2 regions of the Variovorax sp. OAS795 genome follow, and region 2 is predicted to be linked to the other one. Evidence: riboswitches for the same ligand, from Rfam matches in the RefSeq annotation. Region 2 holds a riboswitch; the other holds the start of a gene.
What was found. A riboswitch is a leader RNA that binds a small molecule or an ion and turns the genes downstream of it on or off. The one in region 2 is predicted to bind glycine.
Positions count from the first base shown of each region.

Region 1: it holds a riboswitch for glycine, as region 2 does, so the genes downstream of both, gcvT (glycine cleavage system aminomethyltransferase GcvT) here and ABID97_RS05655 (D-amino acid dehydrogenase) in region 2, are expected to answer to the same signal.

Region 1 is NZ_JBEPOH010000001.1:4,054,959-4,059,366, reverse strand. Features, by position in the region: gene gcvP (aminomethyl-transferring glycine dehydrogenase) at 1-344, opposite strand, end outside; gene gcvH (glycine cleavage system protein GcvH) at 406-777, opposite strand; partial or broken gene gcvT (glycine cleavage system aminomethyltransferase GcvT) at 823-1,918, opposite strand; glycine riboswitch at 2,046-2,160, opposite strand; glycine riboswitch at 2,173-2,263, opposite strand; gene ABID97_RS19640 (hypothetical protein) at 2,313-2,849, opposite strand; gene ABID97_RS19635 (TRAP transporter large permease) at 2,991-4,268, opposite strand; gene ABID97_RS19630 (TRAP transporter small permease) at 4,265-4,408, opposite strand, start outside.
Region 2 is NZ_JBEPOH010000001.1:1,187,663-1,192,070, forward strand. Features, by position in the region: gene ABID97_RS05650 (RtcB family protein) at 1-1,043, shown strand, start outside; gene ABID97_RS05655 (D-amino acid dehydrogenase) at 1,047-2,363, opposite strand; glycine riboswitch at 2,453-2,558, opposite strand; glycine riboswitch at 2,591-2,683, opposite strand; gene rfbB (dTDP-glucose 4,6-dehydratase) at 2,796-3,878, shown strand; gene rfbD (dTDP-4-dehydrorhamnose reductase) at 3,875-4,408, shown strand, end outside.

The sequences.
Region 1 (4,408 bases), 2.9 Mb from region 2:
GCCGTGTACCAGGCGGGGTTCTCGAGCACGTTGCGCAAGATGACGCCGGGCGTGTGCGTGCCGTAGTAGCCCTGCCCGATGAAGCTCTTGAACACCTTGTTCTTCGCCGCGATGGCCTTCAGCTCAGCCAGCGCGTCGGCCTCGCTGACGGGCGCCGGCAATCGCATCCGCCGGGCCCGGCGGATGGCCGCGGGCACGATGCCGTCGATGAGTTCCGCGCGCGTTTCCGAGCCGATCACCGGCAGCATGCGTGCCTCGTCCGCCGCATCGATGCCGATGTGGCGGGCGAGGAATTCTTCGGCGTTCTCGAGTTCTTGCAGGGAGGGGAGGGCGTGGCTGGACATGGCGAAGGTGAAGGGCGAACAGGGGACGGTGGCGGAGCGGAAGTCCGTTTTCAGCAGCGCATCAAGACTCGGCCGCGAACTTGTCGTAGCTGGCGGCGTCGAGCAATGCGTCCAGCTGCGCGGGCTCGCTGAGCTTGACCTTGAAGAACCAGCCGGTGGCCAGCGGGTCGGTGTTGGCGAGCGAAGGGTCGGCGCGCAGGGCTTCGTTCACTTCGGTGATCTCGCCCGAGACGGGCATGAACACATCGGCCGCGGCCTTGACCGATTCGACGACACCGGCCACTTCGCCCTGGGCGAAGGTCTTGCCGACTTCCGGCAGGTCGACGAACACCACGTCGCCCAGCGCGTCCTGCGCGTGCACGGTGATGCCGACAGTGGCCGCGCCGCCTTCGGCCGAGACCCATTCATGGTCCTTGGTGTACTTGATGCTCATGGTGAAAAACTCCTCGTGGAAAAAATGGATCTGAGGCCGGAGGGCCTAGCCGCGGTAGTAGCGCGTGGGCACGAAAGGCAGGGTCGAGACTTCCATCGGAACCGGCTTGCCGCGCACGATGGCCTGCACGCGGGTGCCGGGTTCCGAAAATGCCGTTGCCACATAGCCCATGGCGATCGGACGGTCGGCCGTGGGACCGAGCAGGCCGCTGGTGACGATGCCGATGTCCTGGCCTTCGAACGATTGCAGCACGGTGCCGTCGCGCACCGGAATGCGTTCCAGCGCCACCAGGCCGACGCGCTTGCGCTTCAGCGTGTCGTGGTCGGTGCGGCCCGCGGCGCCGGCGGTGGCGGCGCCGAGCTGGGCCAGCACCTTGGCTGCGCCCGGAAAGCCGCCTTCGCGCGCGCCGCCGGCGCGGCGCACTTTCTGGATCGCCCAGTTGAGCGAAGCCTCGACCGGCGTGGTGGTGGTGTCGATGTCGTTGCCGTAGAGGCAGAGCCCGGCTTCCAGGCGCAGCGAATTGCGTGCGCCCAGGCCAATGGGCTTGACCTCCGGCTGGGCCAGCAGCAGGCGGGCGAGGGCGTCGGGCGTCCTTGCCAGCCACCGAGATCTCGAAGCCGTCTTCGCCGGTGTAGCCGCTGCGGGTGGCAAAGGCCGCGATGCCGCCGATCTGCACCGCCCCGCCGGTCATGAACACGAAGCGCTCGATGCCGGGCGACAGCCGCGCCAGCGTGGCGGCGGCCTGCGGCCCCTGCAGCGCAAGCAGCGCGTGATCGGGCATGGGCTGCACGTCGCAGCGCGCGCCGATCTTCTGCTGGATGTGCGCCAGGTCGGCCACCTTGCAGGCACCGTTGACGATCACGAAGAGCGAGCCGTGTCCTTCGTTGAAGAACATCAGGTCGTCGAGGATGCCGCCCTCGTCGTTCAGCAGCAGGCCGTAGCGCTGCTTGCCGGGTGCAAGGTCGATCACGTCGACCGGCATCAGGGTCTCGAAGGCGGCCGCGGCGTCGGGCCCGACCAGGCGCAGCTGGCCCATGTGCGAGATGTCGAACAGCCCGGCCGCGTCGCGCGTGTGCTTGTGCTCGGCCATGAGCCCGGCGGGGTACTGCACGGGCATGGAATAGCCGGCAAAAGGCACCATGCGGGCGCCCAGTTCCACGTGCAGGTCGTGCAGCGGCGTCTTGAGCAATGGTGCGTCGGATGATGAAGCGGAAGCGGCCACGGGGCACTCCAAAGGGGCAGTCGAATTCCATGGCGCAAAGCCATGGGCCACCCCTGCTGTCCGCTTTACCTGAGAGATTCGCCCCACGATCGGGGTTTGCTCCTTCGGTGGGCCGCCGCGCGCATCGGTGCGGGCAGGGGCCTCTCTCCAGCAAGGAAACGCCGGCATCCGCCAGCGCCTTGTCAGTCCTTTTGCCTGAGCGTTCGGGAAACCCCTGCGCCTTCGGCGGCCTCGCATGGCGAAGCTCTCTCCTGACCCTGGCAAGTGTAGTGGATCGCGGCGCCACGGTCCGCCCGCCGATGCGGCTGCCGGCTCAGTGCACGGTCTCGGAGGCGTGCGGGAGCAACCTGGCGATACGCGCGCGCAGCGATTCGGCCCGTTCGGCGCCGGCGCTTTTCTCGACCTCCGAGAGCATCAGCGCAGCAATCGTCAGCATGGCCTCGCGGTCGCGGGCTTCACGCAGTGCGTCGCGCATCTGTTGCGCAAACCGGGGGTCGCGCCGGACGAACATGCGTTCGCAGATATCGAACAGGAACATGCGCGTGGTGGCCAGGGAACGCTTTCCGTCGAAATGATCCGCCGATGCGGCAGCCGGCGGCGGCTCCGCGATGCGGTCGACGGGCGCTGCGGGGGCGGATGGCACGTCCGCCGCCGGACAGTGCAGGTAGCCGCGGTTCAGCAACCCCTGCAAGGCCTGCTCGGCTTCGCCGGGGCTCGCGAACAGCGGGCTGAAGTCGCGCAGCGAGCGTCGGCCGTCCGCCATCAGCAGCAATGCACGCTCGCGCTGGCTGAGCGTGCGCTGCCCGCCCTGGAGTTCGTCGCGGGCCTTGTCGGTCTTGGTGGGAAACATGGCGCAACAGCTTTTTTCAGAAGATCGAGGACCGGAGCATCGTTGCAGCCGGTGACATCTTCGTGAAACCTTTGCACTACACGTCCCCCAACGAAAACGGGCAGCCGATGAGGCTGCCCGTCTTGTCGTTGGCGTCCGCGGCTACTTGGCGTAGACCAGGTCGCGCAGCGCCAGCGAGATCCAGGGCACGTAGGTGATCACCATCAGGCAGGCGAGGATCACCAGCACGAAGGGCACCAGGTACGTCACGATCCGGTCGAGCGAGATGCGCGCCACCGTGCAGGCCGCGAACAGGTTCACGCCGAAGGGCGGGGTGATCATGCCCAGCGCGAGGTTCACCACCATGATGAGCCCGAAGTGCACCGGGTCGATGCCGAAGTGCACCGCCACCGGCGCGAGGATGGGCGCGAGCACGATGATGGCTGCGCTGGTCTCGATGAACATGCCGATGATGAACAGCGCCGCGTTCACACCCAGGAGGAACATCGCGGGCGACTTCAGCACCTCCTGCAGCCAGTGGCCGATGGCGTCGGGCACGCCCGCGCGCGTGATCAGGAACGCGAACAGGCCCGCGTTGGCGATGATGAACATGATCACCGCCGACGACAGCACCGACTTGCGCAGGATGAGGTACAGGTCCTTGGGCTTGATCTCGCGGTAGATCACCACGCCCACCACCAGCGCATAGAACACCGCCACGGCCGAAGCCTCGGTGGGGGTGAAGATGCCGCCGTAGATGCCCCCCAGGATGATGACGGGCATCAGCAGCGCCCAGCCCGCCTGCCACGCCGCCTTGCCGAAAGGCATGCGGCCCTCGCCGTCGTTCTTGCCCCATCCCCGCCACTTGCAGTAGACCCAGACGAACAGCATCAGCGCCAGGCTGATGAGAATGCCGGGGCCGAAACCCGCAATGAAGAGCTCGCCGATCGACACCTCGGCGCTCACGCCGTAAAGGATCATCGGGATCGAAGGCGGGATGATCACGCCCAGCTCGGCGCTCGTGGCCTGCAGCGCCGCCGCGTAGGCGGTGGGGTAGCCGTGCTTGATGAGCGCGGGGATCAGGATGGCGCCGATGGCGAAGGTGGTGGCCACCGACGAACCCGACACCGCCGCGAAGATCATGCAGGTGAGCACGCAGGTCATCGGCAGGCCGCCCTGCACGCCGCCCACGATGCTCTTGGCAAACTCGACCAGCCGGCGCGAGATGCCGCCGGTTTCCATCAGGTTGCCGGCCAGGATGAAGAACGGGATGGCCGCCAGCGGAAACTTGTTGATCGAATTGAACATCTCCTTCACGGAAATGAGCATGTTGACGTTGGCGACCTGGATGCCCAGGATCGACGCGAGCCCGATGGACACGGCCACCGAAACCGACAGTGCGAAACACAGCACCATCGTTGCAACCATGACTGGGGTCATTGCGCGGTCTCCAGCTCAAGCCGCTTGGGATCGAGAAAATTACCAACGATGCCGAACAGGCAGAAAACCGAGCCGACCGGCATCGCGAGGTACGACCACATCATCGACAGGCTTTCGAGCCCGGCCATCGATTGCACCCG
Region 2 (4,408 bases):
CGCCGCGCAAGACGCAACTCATCGACCGCCTCACCCGCAGCCTGCTCGACAACGGGCGCGACGTGCCGGTGCACACGGCTGCCTTCAAGGCGCTGTTCGATGCGGGCCCGGCCGCCTTCCTCGATGCGGTCCACGGCGCGGGCCTGTGGGCGTCCGTCGACCGCGACCGGCTGCAGGCGGAGATCGGCGGCTGCATCGGCCTTGCGAGCTTTGGCGGCAGCGCGCGGCATGCGCCGGAAGCCTACGTCGGCACGCGCCACGAAGTTTTTCGGGATCCCTGCCTCGGCACGCCGGGCGGCGGCAACCACTTCGTGGAACTGCAGGTCGTCGATCAGGTGATGGACCGGCATGCGGCCTACCGCGCCGGCCTGAAGACCGACGAGGTGGTCGTGATGATTCACAGCGGCTCGCGGGACATCGGCTTTCACGTCGGCGGCCGCTGGATGGACCGCGCGAAGGCGGAGTGGCCGCAAGGACTGCGCCATCCGCGCAGCGGCCTGTACGGACTTTCCGGCCCGCTGGCGCAGGAGTACCTGGAGGCGATGGGCGTGGCTGCGCGCTATGCGTGGGCCAACCGTGTCGTGCTGGCCGAACTGGTGCGCAAGGACTTCGCGGAACTGCTCGGGGCGACCGCATCGAAACTGGTAGTCGACGTGCCGCATAACGTGGTGCTGCCCGAGCACGGGATGAACATCCACCGCAAGGGCGCAACGCCGGCGCACGACGGAGACCTGGCGTTGATTCCCGGCTCGATGGGCGATCACTCGTTTCTCGCGACAGGGCTGGGCCATGAAGACTGGCTGTGGTCATGCAGCCATGGCGCGGGCCGCCGGATGCGGCGCCAGGAGGTGCGTGCACTGCGCGGCACCATGAACCTGCAGGAGAGCGCCGACTGGCAATGCGTGACCCTGCGCGAGGAGCGCAGGATCGAGGAGGCGCCGCAAGCCTACAAGCCCATCGGCGCCGTGATCGACGCGCAGGAAAGCGCGGGCCTGATCCGGTGCGCCGTGCGGCTCAAGCCATGGGTCACGTTCAAGGCGTGAGCGTCAACCCAACGCGGGTTGCGCGAGCTGCGGCACGCGCGCGGGCATGCCCGTGAACGCGAAATCCACCTCGGGCGCGAGCCCGCTCACGATGCGCGCGATCGACTTGCCCGAACCACAGGCATGCGTCCAGCCCAGCGTGCCGTGGCCGGTGTTCAGGTACAAGTTCGGCAGCTTCGTCTTGCCGATGAGGGGCACGTTGCTTGGCGTCGCGGGGCGAAGGCCGGTCCAGAACTGGGCCTGCGTGGTGTCGCCGGCACCCGGGAAGAGTTCTTCGACGCGCCGCACGATGGCCTCGCAGCGTACGCGGTTCAGGTCCCGGTCGTAGCCGTTGAACTCCGCGGTGCCTGCAATGCGCAGGCGGTCGCCTGCTTCGCCGCCGGCCGAGGTGTAGCGCGAGAACACGAGCTTGAACTCGTCGTCGGTGAGCGAGACCTGGTGGGCCTTGGAGGCATCTTTCACCGGCAGCGTCACGGAGTAGCCCTTGGCCGGGTAGATCGGCAGGCGGATGCCCAGCGGGGCTGCAAGCAGAGGGCTGAGCGAACCCATCGCCATCACGAAGGCGTCGCCGCGGATGCGCTGGAAGCGGCCTTCGCTGTCGGTGGCCTCCACGTGATCGATGGTGCCGCCGGCCTCTCGCAGCGCTGTGATGGTGTGGCTCATCAGGAATTTCACGCCGGCCTCGGCAGCACGCTGGGCGAGTTCGCGCGCAAAGCGGTTCGCGTCGCCGGATTCGTCCTCCGCGGTGTATGTCGCCCCGGCCAGCTTCGGGCGGATGTGGGCGAGGGCGGGCTCGATCTTCACTGCCTCGTCGGCCGAGATGACCTGGCGTTCGCAGCCCAGCGCGCGCATCTGCTCGGCAGGCGCCAGGGCACCGTCGAACTCTTTTTGCGTCGTATAGAAGTGCAGGATGCCCTGGGTGCGCTGGTCGTAGTCCAGCCCGGTGTCGCGGCGCAGTTGCTGCAGCACGTCGCGGCTGTAGGTGCCCAAGCGAACGATCTGCTCGATGTTGTGCCGGGTGCGCGCCGGCGTGCATTCGCGTAAGAATTGCAGGCCCCAGAGCCACTGGCGCATGTCGGCGCGAATGCGAAAGAGCAGCGGCGCGTCTTCCCGGCCGAGCCATTGCAGCACCTTGAGCGGCGCGCTGGGGTTGGCCCAGGGCTCGGCATGGCTCACCGAGATCTGCCCGCCGTTGGCGAAGCTGGTTTCGGCCGCCGGCGTGGCTTGCCGGTCGACCACGGTCACTTCATGGCCGAGTTGCTGCAGGTAGTAGGCCGAAGTCACGCCGAGCAGGCCGGCGCCAAGAACGATCACACGCATTTCAAGTACCTTTTAGGATTGGCGCTTGAACGGCGGAGTCGGAGTGCTACTGATTCAATAGCAAGCAACCGGACGACGCCGTCCAAGTTGCCGCTCCCCCTGTCCTTGGTACCTGAGAGATTCACCCGCTGCGCCCGCAGCGGGTTTGCTCCTTCGGTGCATCACGCAAGGTGATGGCTCTCCAGACGGCGTATCAGTTGATGCAGTACAGGCCTTTGCCGAAATTGTGGAATTTCGCTGGGCCGACCTGAGCGTTTATGGGAGTTTGCGCCTTCGGTGGAGTAGCACAAAAGTGCCACCCGCTCTCCTGCAGTACGTGCATTGTAGGCCCAAGCGCCAAGGTGTTCACTCTCGAACTTGACCGTTCAGACCGATGGGATAATCGCCGGTTGATTCGCCTCGCGGCGATTGTTCGACAACTTCGGGGGACTCATGATCCTGGTAACCGGCGGCGCCGGCTTCATCGGCGCCAATTTCGTACTTGACTGGCTTGCGCAAAGCGACGAGCCAGTCGTGAATCTCGACAAACTCACCTACGCCGGCAACCTGGAAACGCTCGCCTCGCTCAAAGGCGATGCGCGACATATCTTCGTGCAGGGCGACATCGGCGACAGCGCACTGATCGACCGCCTGCTGGCTGAGCACAAGCCACGCGCCATCGTGAACTTTGCCGCGGAATCGCACGTCGACCGCTCGATCCACGGTCCCGAAGATTTCGTCCAGACCAACGTGCTCGGCACCTTCCGGCTGCTCGAGTCCGTGCGCGGCCACTGGAGCGCGCTGCCCGCCGACCAGAAGGCCGCGTTCCGCTTCCTCCACGTGTCGACCGACGAGGTCTACGGTTCGCTCTCCAAGACCGACCCGGCCTTTACCGAAGAGAACAAGTACGAGCCCAACAGTCCCTACTCGGCCAGCAAGGCCGCCAGCGACCACCTCGTGCGCGCCTGGCACCACACCTATGGCCTGCCGGTGGTCACGACCAACTGCTCCAACAACTACGGGCCGTTCCACTTCCCCGAAAAACTCATCCCGCTGATGATCGTCAACGCGCTGGCCGGCAAGCCGCTGCCTGTGTACGGCGACGGCATGCAGGTGCGCGACTGGCTTTACGTGAAAGACCATTGCAGCGCCATCCGCCGCGTGCTCGAAGCCGGCAAGCTCGGGGAGACGTACAACGTCGGCGGCTGGAACGAGAAGCCCAACATCGAGATCGTCAACACCGTGTGCGCCTTGCTCGACGAACTGCGCCCCAGGGCCGATGGCAAGCCCTACAAGGCGCAGATCAGCTACGTCACCGACCGCCCGGGCCACGACCGCCGCTACGCCATCGATGCGCGCAAGCTCGAACGCGAACTCGGCTGGAAGCCCGCCGAAACCTTCGACAGCGGCATCCGCAAGACGGTCGAGTGGTACCTTGCCAACGGCGACTGGGTGCGCAACGTGCAAAGCGGCGCCTACCGCGAATGGGTCGAGAAGCAATACGACGCCGCACCCGCGGGCAAGGCCGCGGCATGAAATTGCTGCTGCTGGGCAAGGGCGGACAGGTGGGCTGGGAGCTACAGCGCAGCCTCGCGCCGCTGGGTGAACTGGTGGCGCTCGATTTCGACAGCACCGACCTGCACGCCGACTTCAGCCGCCCCGAGCAATTGGCCGAGACGGTGCGCAAGGTCCGCCCCGACGTCATCGTCAATGCCGCAGCGCATACCGCCGTCGACAAGGCCGAAAGCGAGCCCGAGTTCGCGCGCAAGCTCAACGCCACGTCGCCAGGTGTCGTCGCCGAGGCCGCCCGGCAGATCGGCGCGCTGATGGTGCACTACTCCACCGACTACGTCTTCGACGGCAGCGGCAGCAAGCCCTGGCAAGAAGACGACGCCACCGGCCCGCTCAGCGTGTACGGCCGAACCAAGCTCGAAGGCGAGCAACTGGTGGCCGCAAACTGCCCTAGGCACCTGATCTTCCGCACCAGCTGGGTGTATGCCGCCCGCGGCGGCAACTTTGCGAAGACCATGCTGCGCATCGCCCGCGAGCGCGATCGGCTGACCGTC